2 regions of the Citricoccus sp. genome follow, and region 2 is predicted to be linked to the other one. Evidence: riboswitches for the same ligand, from Rfam matches in the RefSeq annotation. Region 2 holds a riboswitch; the other holds the start of a gene.
What was found. Region 2 has a riboswitch for S-adenosylmethionine ahead of PLJ28_RS11865 (O-acetylhomoserine aminocarboxypropyltransferase/cysteine synthase family protein). Riboswitches for the same ligand answer to the same signal wherever they lie in the genome.
Positions count from the first base shown of each region.

Region 1 (7,197 bases), on a different contig from region 2:
CATCGCCCGAGGGGAACCGGCCCGGGAGGCCGGCCGTCACCTGCCCTTCGCCGCTCTCGAGCAGCTCCGTGCGGTGGGGATCGGCACGCTCACCGTCCCGGTGGAGGCCGGGGGCTCCGGTGCCGGGCAGGAGGACATGCTGCGCCTGCTGATGGACCTCGCCGCGGTGGACGCGAACACGGCGCACCTGGTCCGTAGCCACCTCAGCTTCGTCGAGCACGTCCTCGCCCAGCCGGACGAGGCCCTGCGCACGAGGTGGCTGGAACGGGTGGCGGACGGCGAACTGGCCGGCAGCGCGCTGTCCGAGGCCCGCGGGCCGGCGCTGGGCGAGATGGACACGACCGTCTCCCGGGACGAGGGCGGCCAGCTGCGGATCAGCGGCCGCAAGTACTACACCACCGGCAGCATCTTCGCCACGTGGACCCTGGCGACGGCCCGCCTCGACGACGCCGTTCCCCTGCCCGGGCGCCGTCGCGGCGGTTCCCGGCAGAACCTGGCGTCCGGTGCCCCCGGAGGCTCCCCGGGCTCCGCGCGGCTGGCGCTCGCCGTCGTGAGGGTCCGTCAACCGCGGACGCTCGTCAAGGACGACTGGGACGGGTTCGGCCAGCGGCTGACCGGTACCGGCACGGTCGAGTTCGACCGGGCCGGCGTCGAGGAGCTGCTGGCGCTGCCACCGGCCGACGGGCACGTGCCGCTGCACCACGAGGCCACCCTGATGGCCCTGCTCGCCGGGGTCGGGCGGGCCGCGCTGAGGGACGGGGTCGACCAGACGAAGCGCCGGCGCCGGTCACCGAACACCGCGGGCGGGCTCACCCCGCGGGAGGACGACCAGCTCCTGGGGATCATCGGCGAGCTGTCCGCCCAGCAGGCCACCGCCGAGGAACTGGTCCGTGCCGCCGGACGTGACCTGGACGCGGCGCTGGCGCTCGCGGCCGCGGGGCGCGACACCCAGGGCGGGCGAGCCGCCGTCGGGGCGGACGCGGGCGATGACGGCGGCGACGACGGTGCTGCCGCCGAGGCCCTGCAACGCGCCGCCCTGACGGCCCATCGGGCGCACGTGATGGTGCCCCGGCTCGTCCTGGACACCTGCACGCGCATCTTCGACACCCTCGGCGCCTCCGCCACGAGCACCGAGCTGCAGCTGGACCGGCACTGGCGCAACGCACGGACCCTGGCCAGCCACGACCCGGCGGTCTTCATGGCCCGCATGGTGGGCGACTGGGAGGTCAACGGCACCGCGCCGGTGCCCTACCTGTCCACAGGCACGGCCTGAGGGGGCTTTCCGGACCTCGCGACGAGAATTTCCACGCCGGACCCATCCGGCCCGGCACCTGCTCCGAACACCAGACGTCAACGCTGGATCGACCAAGGAGCAGTCATGACCACGAACACCACGAAGAAGTCCGCGGCCGTCCTCGGCACCATTGCCCTCGCCCTGTCCCTCGCCGCCTGCGGCGCCGGAGGGGACGCAGGCGCGCAACCGGACCAGTCCACCGCCTCGGCGTCGATGTCCGCCTCGCCCTCGGCCTCCGCGAACACGTCCGGGGGCATGGAGGGCGGTGCGTCGGAGGACATGCCGATGCCGGCCTCCACCGGTGACCCGTTCGCCGACGCCCGGACCGCCGCGGCCCACATGCCCAAGACCGCCGAGACCCTGGCCACCGGATTCGCCACCGCGGCAGACGTGGGGGGAGACCCCTCCTCCGACGCGGCGACCGTGCGAGCCACCTTGACGGCACAACTGCAGGAGCACGTCTACCTGGCCGGGATGACGGTGGCCACGGCCTACGCCACCGAACTCGACAGCCCGGAGACCGAACTGGCCTCCGCCGCCCTGGACGAGAACTCCCAGGAGCTGGCAGCCACCATCGAGGCCGCCTCGGACGCGGAGACCTCGGAGGCGTTCCTGCAGCTGTGGCGCGAGCACATCGGCTACTTCGTGGACTACGCCGCGGCCGCCAAGGGTGGGGACGCGGCCGCCAAGGAGCAGGCGATGGCGGACCTCGAGGGGTACACGCAGGAAGCCGGCTCGTTCTTCGAGAAGCTCACGGGCGGCGAGCTGCCGGCCGGGGCCGTCACGGAGTCCCTGCACGGCCATGTGGACACCCTCACCATGGCCATCGACGGCCTCGCAGCCGGCGACCCGGCCGCCTACGACGACCTGCGGATGGCCGCGCACCACGTCGGCGAGGCGGCGGCCACCATCTCCGGTGGCGTCGTCACGGCCACCGGGATGGAAGGCGACCCGATGGACGACGCCGCCACGCTGCGGGCTCAGCTCACCTACGACCTGCAGGAGCACGTCTACCTCGCCGGGATCGCCGTGTTCACCGCCTACACCGCACAGGGTGGCACCGACTCGGAGGCCTTCACCGCGGCGGCCGCCACCCTGGACACCAATTCGAAGGCCCTCGCCGAGAAGATCGGCTCGCTGGCCGGCGAGGAGCAGGGCACGGCGTTCCTGGAACTGTGGCGTGAGCACATCGGGTTCTTCGTGGACTATGCGCAGGCCCGGGCCGGTGGGGACACCGAGGCCGCCGAGCAGGCCCTGATGGACCTGGACGGATACCGCCCGCAGGCCGGGGAGTTCTTCGAGGAGATCAGCGGTGGAGAACTGCCGGCCGCGGACATCGCCGAGGGGCTGGGCATGCACGTGGAGACGCTCTCCGGGGCCATCGACTCGATGGCGGAGGCCCTCGTCCCGTGACCGGTCCGGGCCGGTGACCGGCGCACGGCGTCCCGGTTGCCCCCAGGGGCATCCCGGGACGCCGCGGTCGAACCAGCGCCACGCCGATCCTGGCCTCGCCTCGCACGGGGGAGCAGGGCGCGGATACGCTGGCCGGATGACGCGCGACGCCGGACCGGGGACCACGCCCCCAGGCCCGCGCCCGCGGACCGGGGCCGGTGAGGACCAGTTGGTGGACCACCTCCGGCGCAGCGCCCAGGGGGATCAGCAGGCCTTCGCCGCCTTCTACGACGCCGTCGCCCCGCGTGCGTATGGCCTGGCCCTGCGCGTGGTGCGGGACCGGGACCTGGCGGCTGACGTCACCCAGGAGGCCCTGCTGGACGCCTGGCGTGGCGCCGGGGGGTACCGCCGCGAGCGGGGATCGGTGATCGGCTGGGTCTGCTCGATCACCCACCGGCGGGCCGTGGACCTGGTGCGATCCACCCAGTCCCGACGCGACCGGGAGCTCCGGGCAGGCGCGGCATCCTTTGGCCGGGACCACGACGACGTCTCCGAGGCGGTGACCGACGCCGAGGACCGGGGCCGGGTGGCCGACTGCCTGGGTGCGCTGACGGCCCTGGAACACGAGGCCGTCACGGCCGCATACTACGGCGGGCTCTCGTACCGAGAGGTCGCCGACCGGCTCGGGGCCAAGCTCGCCACCGTGAAATCACGGATGCGCACCGGCCTGCACCGACTACTGGACTGCCTGGGGGTGGAGTGATGGCCGACGAACGGGAACTGCTCGCCGCCTGGGCCCTTAATGCCGTGGACGAGGCCGAGCGGCGCCGGATCGAGGAGCGATTGCGCGTCGACCCCGTCCTGCGGGCCGAGGCCGACGCCCTGCTGCGGGCCACGGACGGTCTGGGCACCCGCGAGAACGCGGCGCCGCCTGCCGGGCTGAGGGACCGCGTCCTGGGCGCCGTCGACGCCGAGGCCAGGTCCCTCCGGTCCGCACACACCGGGGTGCGTCCCGAGGCGACGTCCGCCGGTGCCGCCACCGCGGGATCGCAGGATCCGGACGCGCCCACCAGCCTGCGGGACCAGCGGGAACGACGCTGGCCCGGCCGCCGTCGGGCCTGGACCGCGGTGGCCGCCACTGCGGCGGCGGCCGCGACCGCCGCAGTGCTGCTCCTCGCCCAGCCGTGGCAGGACGGGGGCCTGACGCAGCAGGACCAGGTGGTGGCCATCGAACAGGTACTCGGACAGGACGGAGCCCGTCAGGAGACGGCACCCGTGGCGGGCGGCGGCACAGTCGAGGTCGCGCGGGCCCCCTCGGGCGAGACCGTGGTGGCCGCCCGGGGCCTTGCTGCCCCGGAGGGTGACCGCGTCTACCAATTGTGGACCCTCGAGGGCGATCAGTCGCCCCGGTCCGCGGGGCTCCTGGAACTCGACGACGGTCTGGCCCTCGTCCGGCTGCCCGAGGTGCCGGCCAGGGCGGCGCTGGCCCTCACCCTCGAGCCCGCCGGGGGATCGCCGGCCCCCACCACGGATCCTGTCGTGGTGGTGGCCGCGGGCTGACGTCACCGGAGGACACCGGATTCGTCCCGGCCCCGGACGGTGTGCTCCAATTGCCCGGTAACCATCCAGAGCGGCCGAGAGACCTGGCTCGTCGACGCCGCAGCAACCACCACGCGCCCCCGGGGCGCGGGACCGGTGCTACCGCCAGGACCGATGGAAGGAGCATCACCATGACGTCATCGAATGCCCAGAACACCACCGCCGGACTGCCCGCAGGGGTGCCGACCACCCCCGCCGGCCGGCGCGAGATCCTCTTCAACGCCTTCGACATGAACTGCGTGGCCCACCAGTCCCCCGGCCTGTGGCGCCACCCGGACGACCACGCCCGCGACTACAACACCCTGGGCTACTGGACGGGGCTGGCCCAGACGCTGGAGAAGGGGCTGTTCGACGGCATCTTCATCGCCGACGTCCTGGGTCCCTACGACGTCTACGGCAGCTCGGACGAGGCCACCCTGAAGGCCGGCACCCAGGTGCCCACCAACGACCCGATCCTTGTGGTCCCGCCGATGGCCGCCGTGACCAAGCACCTCACCTTCGGCGTCACCGCGGGCACCGCCTACGAGCACCCGTACGCCTTCGCACGCCGCCTGGCCACGCTGGACCACCTCACCGAGGGCCGCGTGGGCTGGAACGTCGTGACGGGCTACCTGCCCTCGGCCGCCCGGAACTTCGGGCACGAGGACCAGATGGAGCACGACGAGCGCTACAACCACGCCGACGAGTACCTCGACGTGGTCTACAAGCTGCTCGAGGGCTCGTGGGAGGACGACGCGGTCGTCAACGACAAGGAGTCGGGCGTCTTCATCGACCCGTCCAAGGTCCACCGCATCGAGCACGAGGGCACGTACTTCAAGACCCCCGGCATCGCCTTCACCGAGCCGTCCAAGCAGCGCACCCCCGTGATCTACCAGGCCGGCGCCTCCACGCGCGGCCGGGCCTTCGCCGGCAAGCACGCCGAGGCCGTGTTCATCAACTCGCCCACGGCCGAACTGATCAAGGGCACCGCGGCGAAGCTCCGCCGGGCCGCCGTCGAGGCCGGCCGCGATCCGTACGACCTCCGCATCATGTCCATGCAGACCATCGTCACGGGTGCCACCGACGAGGAGGCACAGGCCAAGTACGAGGAGCTCACGAAGTACATCGACGTCGAGGGCGGCCTCGTGCTGATGAGCGGCTGGATGGGCATCGACCTGTCCCAGTTCGACCTCGACGAGCCGCTGGGCGACGTGGAGTCCAACGCCATCCAGTCCACCATCGAGACCTTCAAGAAGGCCTCGGGGGACGACGGCAACCCGTGGACGGTGCGGCGCATCGCCGAGTGGTGCGGCGTGGGCGGGTTCGGCCCGGTCATCATCGGCTCCGGCGAGACCGTGGCGAGGGAACTGGTCCGCATCCAGGACGAGACCGATGTGGACGGGTTCAACCTCGCCTACCACATCACCCCGGGCACCTTCGAGGACATCGTGCAGTACGTGGTCCCGGAACTGCAGAAGCTGGGCCGCTACAAGACCGAGTACACCGAGGGCACCATGCGCCACAAGCTGTTCGGCCGGGGTGACCACCTGCCCCAGAACCACTACGGGGCCTCCTTCGCACTGCGCAACCGCGTGCAGGCCTGACCACCGGGCCCCCGGATCACCAGGGCCCGACGACGAGAAGACCCCGGTTCGCTGGGCGGGAACCGGGGTCTTCTCCTGTCATGCGGGAGGCGGGACGCTCAGTAGCGGTCCGGTCCGCTGCCTCCGGAGGTCTGGGACGGACCGGGGGTCGGAGTGCCGCCCTGCTGGCCGGTGCCGGATGTCCCCTCGGACTCCTTGACGGCGGTGTCGTAGGACGTGCCGGCCGAGGCGTGCTTGCCGCCGGAGTCCTGGGAGGTGGTACCCGCCCGGTCGGCCAGGCCCTGGGTGGCGGCGGTCGCCTTGTCCGCGACGGCGTGGGCTGCGGCACTGGCCTTGTCCGCCACGCCGGGAGCGCGGTCCCGGATCGAGTCAGCGGCCTTGTCGGCCAGTCCGGTGGCCTTGTCCGCCACGCCCGGGGCCTTGTCCTTCACGGTGGAGGCAGCCTTGTGGACCTGCTCCTGGGTCTTGGGGTCGTTCCAGAGCTTCTGCGCGTTCTTCGCGAACTTGTCGAGGTTCTGGCGGCCTTCGCGGCTCCCCAGCAGATAGCCGATCGCCGCGCCGACGCCCAGGGTGATCAATCGCTTCATCGTGTCTCCTTCGTGGCGGGTCCCGCCGGTTGGGTGATGCCTCGAGTCTTCACCCGCGCCGCCGGACGGTCAAACACTTCCCAGCCAGTTCCCAGACTCCGGTGCCCGCAGACGCCGGCGGCCGGCGCCCCGACCAGGGTCGGTGGCGCCGGCCGCCAGGACCCGGGCCGGGGGATCCGGGGATCCCAGCGGTCCCGGGAAAGGGATCAGCTACGCGGTGTGGCGGCAGCCGCCACGGCCTGGGCCACGCGCTCGGAGACCTCGGGGTCGAAGACCGAGGGGATGATGAAGCCGGGGTTGAGCTCCTCGTCGGAGATGCAGGAGGCGATGGCCTCGGCGGCCACGACCAGCATCTCGTCGGTGATATCGGAGGCTCCGGCGTCCAGCAGCCCGCGGAAGAACCCGGGGAAGGCCAGCACGTTGTTGATCTGGTTCGGGAAGTCCGACCGGCCGGTGGCCACCACGGCGGCGTGCTTGGAGGCCGCGGCGGGGTCGACCTCGGGGTCCGGGTTGGACATGGCGAAGACCATGGCCCCGTCGTTCATGGCGGCGATGTCCGCCTCGTCCAGCAGGTTCGGGGCGGAGACGCCGATGAACACGTCGGCCCCGACCACGGCCTCCTTGAGCGTGCCCGAGAAGGAGCCGGCGTTGGTGTTGTCGGCCAGCCACTGGCGGTTGGAGTCCGTGTGCGTGGAGCCGCGCTCGATCACCCCGGCCCGGCCGGCGGCCACGATGTGGCGGG
Region 1 is NZ_DAOMPX010000071.1:323-7,519, forward strand. It holds gene PLJ28_RS13905 (acyl-CoA dehydrogenase family protein) at 1-1,273, shown strand, start outside; gene PLJ28_RS13910 (hypothetical protein) at 1,379-2,707, shown strand; gene PLJ28_RS13915 (sigma-70 family RNA polymerase sigma factor) at 2,919-3,449, shown strand; gene PLJ28_RS13920 (anti-sigma factor) at 3,449-4,246, shown strand; SAM riboswitch class I at 4,305-4,406, shown strand; gene PLJ28_RS13925 (LLM class flavin-dependent oxidoreductase) at 4,417-5,868, shown strand; gene PLJ28_RS13930 (YtxH domain-containing protein) at 5,967-6,455, opposite strand; gene PLJ28_RS13935 (NAD-dependent malic enzyme) at 6,662-7,197, opposite strand, start outside.
Region 1: another riboswitch for S-adenosylmethionine. It lies ahead of PLJ28_RS13925 (LLM class flavin-dependent oxidoreductase); the one in region 2 lies ahead of PLJ28_RS11865 (O-acetylhomoserine aminocarboxypropyltransferase/cysteine synthase family protein).

Region 2 (7,197 bases):
TCACCAATAACACCCCACCCCGCGGTGGTCGCGGCATCCTGGCCCTGGAGGTCGACGGTGACGGCGCCCACCCGGCCGCGTGGCGCGTCACCGGCCGGGACCCCGCGGAGGTCCTGACCGGGCCGCGTACCGTGCGCGTGGTCCAGGACGCCGAGATCGCCGGCTTCCACGCCGTGACCTTCGACGACGGCCGGCTGGCTCCCACGCACGGCCCAGCCGCGCGTCTGGATGCGGTGCAGCGAGCGGCCCACGCCGCGCCGGCGACCCGGGCGATCGGCCTGGTCCCGGTCGTGGACGCCGTCTACACCGAACCGTTCCACGTGGCCACCCAACTGGCGTCCCTGGACTACGTCTCCTCAGGCCGGGCCGGGTGGATCGTATCCGCCCGCGGGTTGGCCAAGGAGGGGTCCGCCGTCGGGAGGGATGCGCTGCCAGAAGCGGAGTTGGGTGGTGAGGCGGCAGACGTCGTGGCCGCGAACCGCCGACTCTGGGACACGTGGGAGGACGACGCGGTCATCCGGGACCGGTGCACCGGGCGGTACATCGACCGGGACAAGGTCCACTACGCCGACGTGCAGGCAAAGCGGTTCTCGGTGAAGGGCCCGTCGATCATCCCGCGTCCACTGCAGGGCCAGCTGCCCGTATGGGCGCCGACACAGTTCCTGGACCGCTCCGGGGTCGGCGACGGCCTGCGCTTGGACGCCGTCCACGGGGCCGACGCCGTGCTGGTCTCCGCCGCCGACCCCGAGGCCCTGTTGTCCGCGGCGACCGCCCGGTCCGCTGGAGGCCTGGACGCAGACACGGTCGTGGCGGAACTGACGGTGGTGCTCGACGCGCGGGGGCAGAGCGGCGCGGCCCGTTGGGCCGAGCTCGAGGCGTGGGAGGCCGCCACCGGTGGCCCGGCACTGTTCGCTGGGACCGCTACGGAACTGACCGACTACCTCGCCGAACTGTTCACCGTAGCCGGCGGGGTGCGAATCCACCCGGCGGTCCTGGACGTCGATGCCGCCGAGCTGGGGCACCTGGTGCTTCCGGAACTGCGCCGGGCCGGGCTGCTGGCCCCCGTGGGGCCCGGCCGCACCTTCCGTCAGACCCTGGGCCTGGCCCGCCCGGCGAGCCGCTTTGCCACCGCCTGACGGGCCGAGCGCCCGACCGCCTGAACGGCCCGACGAGACCGGACGTCCGAGAAGACCAGGAGACCTTCAGATGTCAGACCACAATGCATCCACCACCCCCAGTCGGCCGAGGCACCAACTCCAGTTCGGTGTCTTCTTCCAGGGGGTGAACTCCTCCACTGTCTGGAACGTCCCCGAGGCCGGTTCGCAAACGGATTTCGAGTCCTTCCGGCGCTTGGCCCAGACCGCCGAGCAGGGCCTGTTCGCCGCCTTCTTCCTCGGGGAGGGACTGCGGCTGCGCGAACACCTGGGCCACCTGCACGACCTCGATGTGGTCGGCCGGCCCGACGCCCAGACCATGCTCGCGGCCCTGGCGCAGGTCACCACGAAGATTGGGCTGGTGGCCACGCAGAACACCACCTACAACGACCCGGCGGATTTGGCTCACCGGTTGCACTCCCTGGACCTCATTTCCGGGGGGAGGGCGGCCTGGAACATCGTCACCACGGACAACGCCTGGACCGGGGCAAACTTCCGCCGCGGTGGCTACCTGGACCACGCCGACCGGTACACCCACGCCGAGGCCTTCGTGCGCACCGCCAAGCGCATCTGGGCCTCCTGGGGCGCGAAGGCCATCGCTGCCGACGGCACGGCACCGCAGTGGCTGGACACGGACGGGATCGAACCGGTCCATCACGAGGGCCAGCACTACACGGTGGACTACACCTCCCGACTGCCGCGCAGCCCCCAGGGCCGGCCGGTGCTCTTCCAAGCGGGTGACTCACCCACCGGCCGGGACTTCGCCGCCCGCCAGGCCGATGTCATCTTCTCAGCCCACAACGCCCTCGACGATGCCCTGGCCTTCCGGAGGGACATCACCGAGCGCACCGTGAGGGCCGGGCGGCCGGCCGGCGCGGTGAAGATCATGCCCGGCACCGAGTTCGTACTCGCCCCGACCGTCCGGGAGGCGCAGGAGAAGCTGGAGTGGGTACGCAGTCATCAGGTCGGCCCGCAGCAGGCGATCGCCTACCTCGAGCAGTTCTGGGGCCGGCCCCTGGACGGGGTCGATCCCGAGGGCCCGTTGCCGGAGATTGCCCCGGCCGTGGATGAGACCGACGTGACCCGGGGCAGCGGATTTCAGGGCGCGAAGGCCGCAGAGCTGACCGGCGCGTGGCGGCGTGAGGCCGCGGAGAAGGGCCAGAACATCCTGCAGTTCGTCCGTGAACGTTCCTCCCGGGGTGCCGCCCGGACGTTCTCCGGCTCTTACGCCGAGGTGGCCGACCGGTTGGCCGAGTACGCCCGGCTCGGTGCCGTGGACGGGTTCAACATCACCCCGTGGCTGATCCCCTCCGGGCTCGACGACATCGTCAACCACCTTGTCCCCGCACTGCAGGACCGAGGTGTGTACCCGACCGAGTACGCCGGGGACACCCTGCGCGAGCACCTGGGCCTGGACTGGCCCGAGGGCGAGGGCTCTGACGCAGGAGCTGCGGACGGCACGGGCGACTCGTGCGCCGCCATCGGGACCCGCGCAGCCCACCGAGACCACGACACCGGCCGGCCGGCCTTGCCGGCCACCACCTGAGAGGACCCCCAGCATGACCACCACCCTCCGCACCGTCCCGCGGCCCCGGAACCGCCACCGGAGTCTCACCGCGCTCACCGCCACCGGGCTGGCCGCACTGCTCGGGTTGACCGCCTGCTCCGATCCCGGTAGCAGCGCCGCCACCGGTGCCGCCGAGGTCGATATCGGCAGCGGCACCACGGTGGACCTGTCCCCGGACCGCGAACGCCCCGGGGCCACGGCGTCCGAGGAGGCGGCTGCCTTGGTCCCGGAAGCGGTGTCCGCCGATGGCAGGCTCACCGTCGCCACCGTCCCCTACTCGGCTCCGCTCTCGGTCTACGCCACGGACAATGCGACGCCCGTCGGCAGCGATCCGGACATCGCCTCCGCCCTCGCCGACTCCCTCGGCTTGGAGCTGGAGCTAGTCCCCGTCGCCTGGGAGGACTGGCCCCTGGGCCTGGAGTCCGGCAAGTACGAGGCCGTCATCTCCAACGTCACGGTGACGGACGAGCGCAAGCAGAAGTACGACATGGCCAGTTACCGCGAGGACAAGCTCGGGTTCTACGTAACCTCGGACTCGGACATCCAACAGATCACCGAGGCGAAGGACGTGGCGGGTCTGAGGGTCATCGTGGGGTCCGGCACCAACCAGGAGAAAGTTCTGATGGCGTGGGATCGGCAGAACCGAAAGGCCGGACTGGATCCGGTGGACCTGCAGTACTACGAGGACGACTCCGCCGCCGGCCTCGCGCTGCAGGCCGGCCGGGCCGACGCCACCTTCGGTCCCAACTCGACCGGTGCCTACAAGGCCGCCCAGACGGGACAGACCCGGCTGGTCGGACTGGTGGCCGGCGGCTGGCCCGACACTGCGCACATCTCGGTGGCCGTGCAGAAGGGCACGGGGCTGGGTGAGGCCGCCCAGTCAGGACTGGACCACTTGATTGAAACCGGAGTGTACGGGCAGATCCTCCAGCAGTGGGGTCTGGCCGAGGAGGGAATCGACGCCTCCGCGCTGAACCCACCCGGACTGAAGGACTGAGCGGCCGGTGGGCGGACCGGCCGACACCTCCCGGCCCCGTCACAACCTGTCACAAACCCGGTCCCGACGCCGGCCGCAGCGGCCGACGCGACCGTCCGGCCCGAAGATGTCCCGACGTGCGGTTTTGTGACGCACCTGCCCGCCCGCCGCTGGACTCCCACCGGGTCCATCGAGTGGGATTGGCCCACCACACCATCCAGAGCGGCCGAGAGATCTGGCTCGACGACGCCGCAGCAACCAGCCAACCGACCCGGGACACCGGGACCGGCCGGCACGGTGCTACCGCCAGGATCGATGGAGGATCAAATGAATCATCACGCCACGGAACAGATCCACGCCGGCTACGAGCCCGAGGCCCCCTACTGGCCGGTGGCCGTGCCCATCCACCAGACGGCGGCCTACCGCTTCCCGGACCACGCCACGGCCGCCTCGATGTTCCGGCTGGAGACCCCGGGCTTCACCTACAGCCGCACGGGCAACCCGACCGTGGCCGTGTTCGAGAACCGGCTGGCGGCCCTGGAGGGCGGGATCGGGGCCATCGGCACCGCGACCGGCCAGGCCGCCGTCGCCCTGTCCCTGCTGACCCTGCTCCACGCCGGCAAGCACCTGGTCGCCTCCAGTCAGCTCTACGGCGGGACGGTGGACCTGCTGACGGACACCTTCGCCGACTTCGGCATTGAGGTCACGTTCGCCGACCCCGCGGACCCGGTGGCGTGGGCCGCGGCGATCCGGCCGGACACCCGCGCGTTCTTCCTCGAGGCCATCACCAACCCGCTGGCCACCCTGCCGGACCTGCCGGCGCTGGCGGACATCGCCCACGGCGCCGGCGTGCCGGTGATCGTGGACAGCACGCTGGCCACGCCGGCCCTGTACCGGCCACTGGAGCACGGCGCTGACGTGGTGGTGCACTCGGCCACGAAGTTCCTCGGCGGGCACGGCACGGTGCTCGGTGGGGCGATCGTGGACGGGGGGACCTTCGACTACGGCGCGGCCCCGGAACGGTGGCCACAACTGGCCCGGCCCAAGGCTCGCTACGGCGGGCAGACGCTCGTCGACCGGCACGGCCGCGGCGCGTACCTCGCGCTGGCCCGCAGCAAGTTCCTGCACGACCTCGGCCCGACCCTCGCCCCGGCCAGCGCCGCGCAGTTCATCCAGGGCCTGGAGACCCTCGAGGTCCGCATCGCCCGGCACGGGACCACCGCCCTCACGGTGGCCGAGCACCTGGCCGGGCACCCCGCCGTCGGGCGCGTCCACCACCCGGGGATCCCCGGGCACCCCAGTGCCGCCCTCGCCGCGCGGGACTTCCCGCACGGCACCGGCTCGGTGTTCTCCTTCGACCTGGCGGCCGGACCGGAGGCCGTGGGCCCGTTCATCGACGCGCTGGAGCTGTTCCAGCTCGTGGCCAACGTGGGCGACGTGCGCTCGTTGGTCTGTCATCCCGCCACCATGACCCACTGTCGCCTCGCCCCGGACCGCCGCGAGGCCGCGGGGATCGGCGAGACCACGATCCGGCTGTCCATCGGACTGGAGTGTCCGCAGGACCTGGTCGCGGACCTCGACCGCGCGCTGGCCACCGTGCCGGTCTCGGTACCGGCCACCGTGCCGACCTCCGCCCTGGCCGGGGAGGTGCGCTGAGATGACCCTCCTGAACGACGCCGCGCTGGCCACCGCGCAGGACACCCGCCGGGGCTTCAACACGACGGCGGTGCACGCCGGCCAGGAGCCGGACCCGCTGACCGGGGCGGTCGTGCCGCCGATCTACCAGACCAGCACCTTCGTCCAGGACGGCATCAACCTGCTGCGCGGCGGCCACGAGTACAGCCGCGGGTCCAACCCCACGCGCAACGGCTTCGAGACCCAACTGGCCGCCCTGGAGCACGGGAGCCGGGCGTTCGCGTTCGCCTCCGGGCTCGCCGCCGAGGACGCCCTGTTGCGCTCGGTGCTGCGCCCCGGGGACCACATCGTGCTCGGCGGAGACGGCTACGGCGGGACGAACCGGCTCATCAACGGCGTCCTCGCGCCGTGGGGCGTTGAGAACACCCCGGTGGACATCACCGATCCCATGGCGGTCGCGGCGGCGGTCCGCCCCGGCACCACGGCCGTGCTGTGGGTGGAGACCCCGTCGAACCCGCTGCTGGGCATCGCGGACCTGGCCGCCTGGGCGGAGATCGCCCACCGGGCCGGGGCGCTGCTGGTGGTGGACAACACCTTCGCCTCCCCGTACCTGCAGCGGCCCCTGGACCTCGGTGCGGACGCGGTGGTGCACTCCACGACCAAGTACATCGGCGGGCACTCGGACGTGTTGGGCGGGGCCGTGGTGGTGGCCGACCGGGAGTACCGGGGGCGGGACCTGGCCGAGGCGGTCGGCTACCAGCAGTTCGCCGCCGGCGCGGTGGCCGGGCCGCAGGACAGCTACCTCGCCGCGCGCGGGCTGAAGACCCTGGGGCTGCGCATGGACCGGCACGGCGCGAACGCCGCGGAACTGGCCGGCTGGCTGCAGGACCAACCGGGGATCGCGCAGGTCTACTACCCGGGACTGCCGGAGCACCCCGGGCACGAGCTGGCGTCCCGGCAGATGGACGGCTACGGCGGGATCGTGTCCGTCCGGCTGACCGGGGGAGAGCCCGCCGCGCGGGCCTTCGCCCAGTCCACCGAGCTGTTCGCGCTCTCGGTCAGCCTCGGCGGGGTCGAGTCCCTGATCTGCTACTGCTCCGAGATGACCCACGCCTCCGTGCGCGGCACCGCCCTGGAGGTCCCGGCCGACCTAGTCCGGCTGTCCGTGGGCGTCGAGGACGTCACCGACCTGCGGGCCGACCTCGAGGCGGCCCTGGACTGCGTTCGAAGTCTCGGATGGATCGACGCGGTGTCAGCGTCGCGGCGCCGACCGGCGCGGGGAGCCGGAGCCACCGGAGCCCGCAACGACGTCCTCCGGCCAGCCCGGGGGTGTCGGAAGCATGACTGAGACGGGTCTCGGGAGAGCAGTGCACGAGCAGCAGCGACGGGCGGTCGGGACCGGGACGGACGGGGGCAGCCGGCTCGCGGACGATCGGGGGGAATCGATGGATCGGATCACCAGGACGAACGAGTTCACCTTCGGGATCAGCACCACCCGCTTCGATGAGGACTACTCCCCGTCATCCAGTTCCCGCGGCACCACGAACTTCGCGAACCTGGCCCGCGGCGCCGACCGTCAGCAGAACCTGCGCGACACCCTGGCGATGATCGAGAATCGCTTCAACGACCTGGCGCACTGGGACAACCCGGGCCGTGACCGCTATGCCGTGGAGATCGACATCGTCTCCGTCGACCTGCTCTTCACCGCGTACGGCGAGGACGCGGCGTTCCCCCTGGTCGAGATGCTCGACGTGGGGATCCGGGACACGCTGGCCAACGTACGTCTCGACGGAATCGTGGGGAACAACTTCTCGTCCTACCTCCGTGACTACGACTTCAGCGTGGTGTTGCCGGAACACCAGGCG
Region 2 is NZ_DAOMPX010000040.1:8,589-15,785, reverse strand. It holds gene PLJ28_RS11880 (LLM class flavin-dependent oxidoreductase) at 1-1,136, shown strand, start outside; gene PLJ28_RS11875 (NtaA/DmoA family FMN-dependent monooxygenase) at 1,207-2,700, shown strand; gene PLJ28_RS11870 (ABC transporter substrate-binding protein) at 2,714-3,718, shown strand; SAM riboswitch class I at 3,908-4,019, shown strand; gene PLJ28_RS11865 (O-acetylhomoserine aminocarboxypropyltransferase/cysteine synthase family protein) at 4,025-5,353, shown strand; gene PLJ28_RS11860 (cystathionine gamma-synthase) at 5,355-6,680, shown strand; gene PLJ28_RS11855 (putative oxygenase MesX) at 6,778-7,197, shown strand, end outside.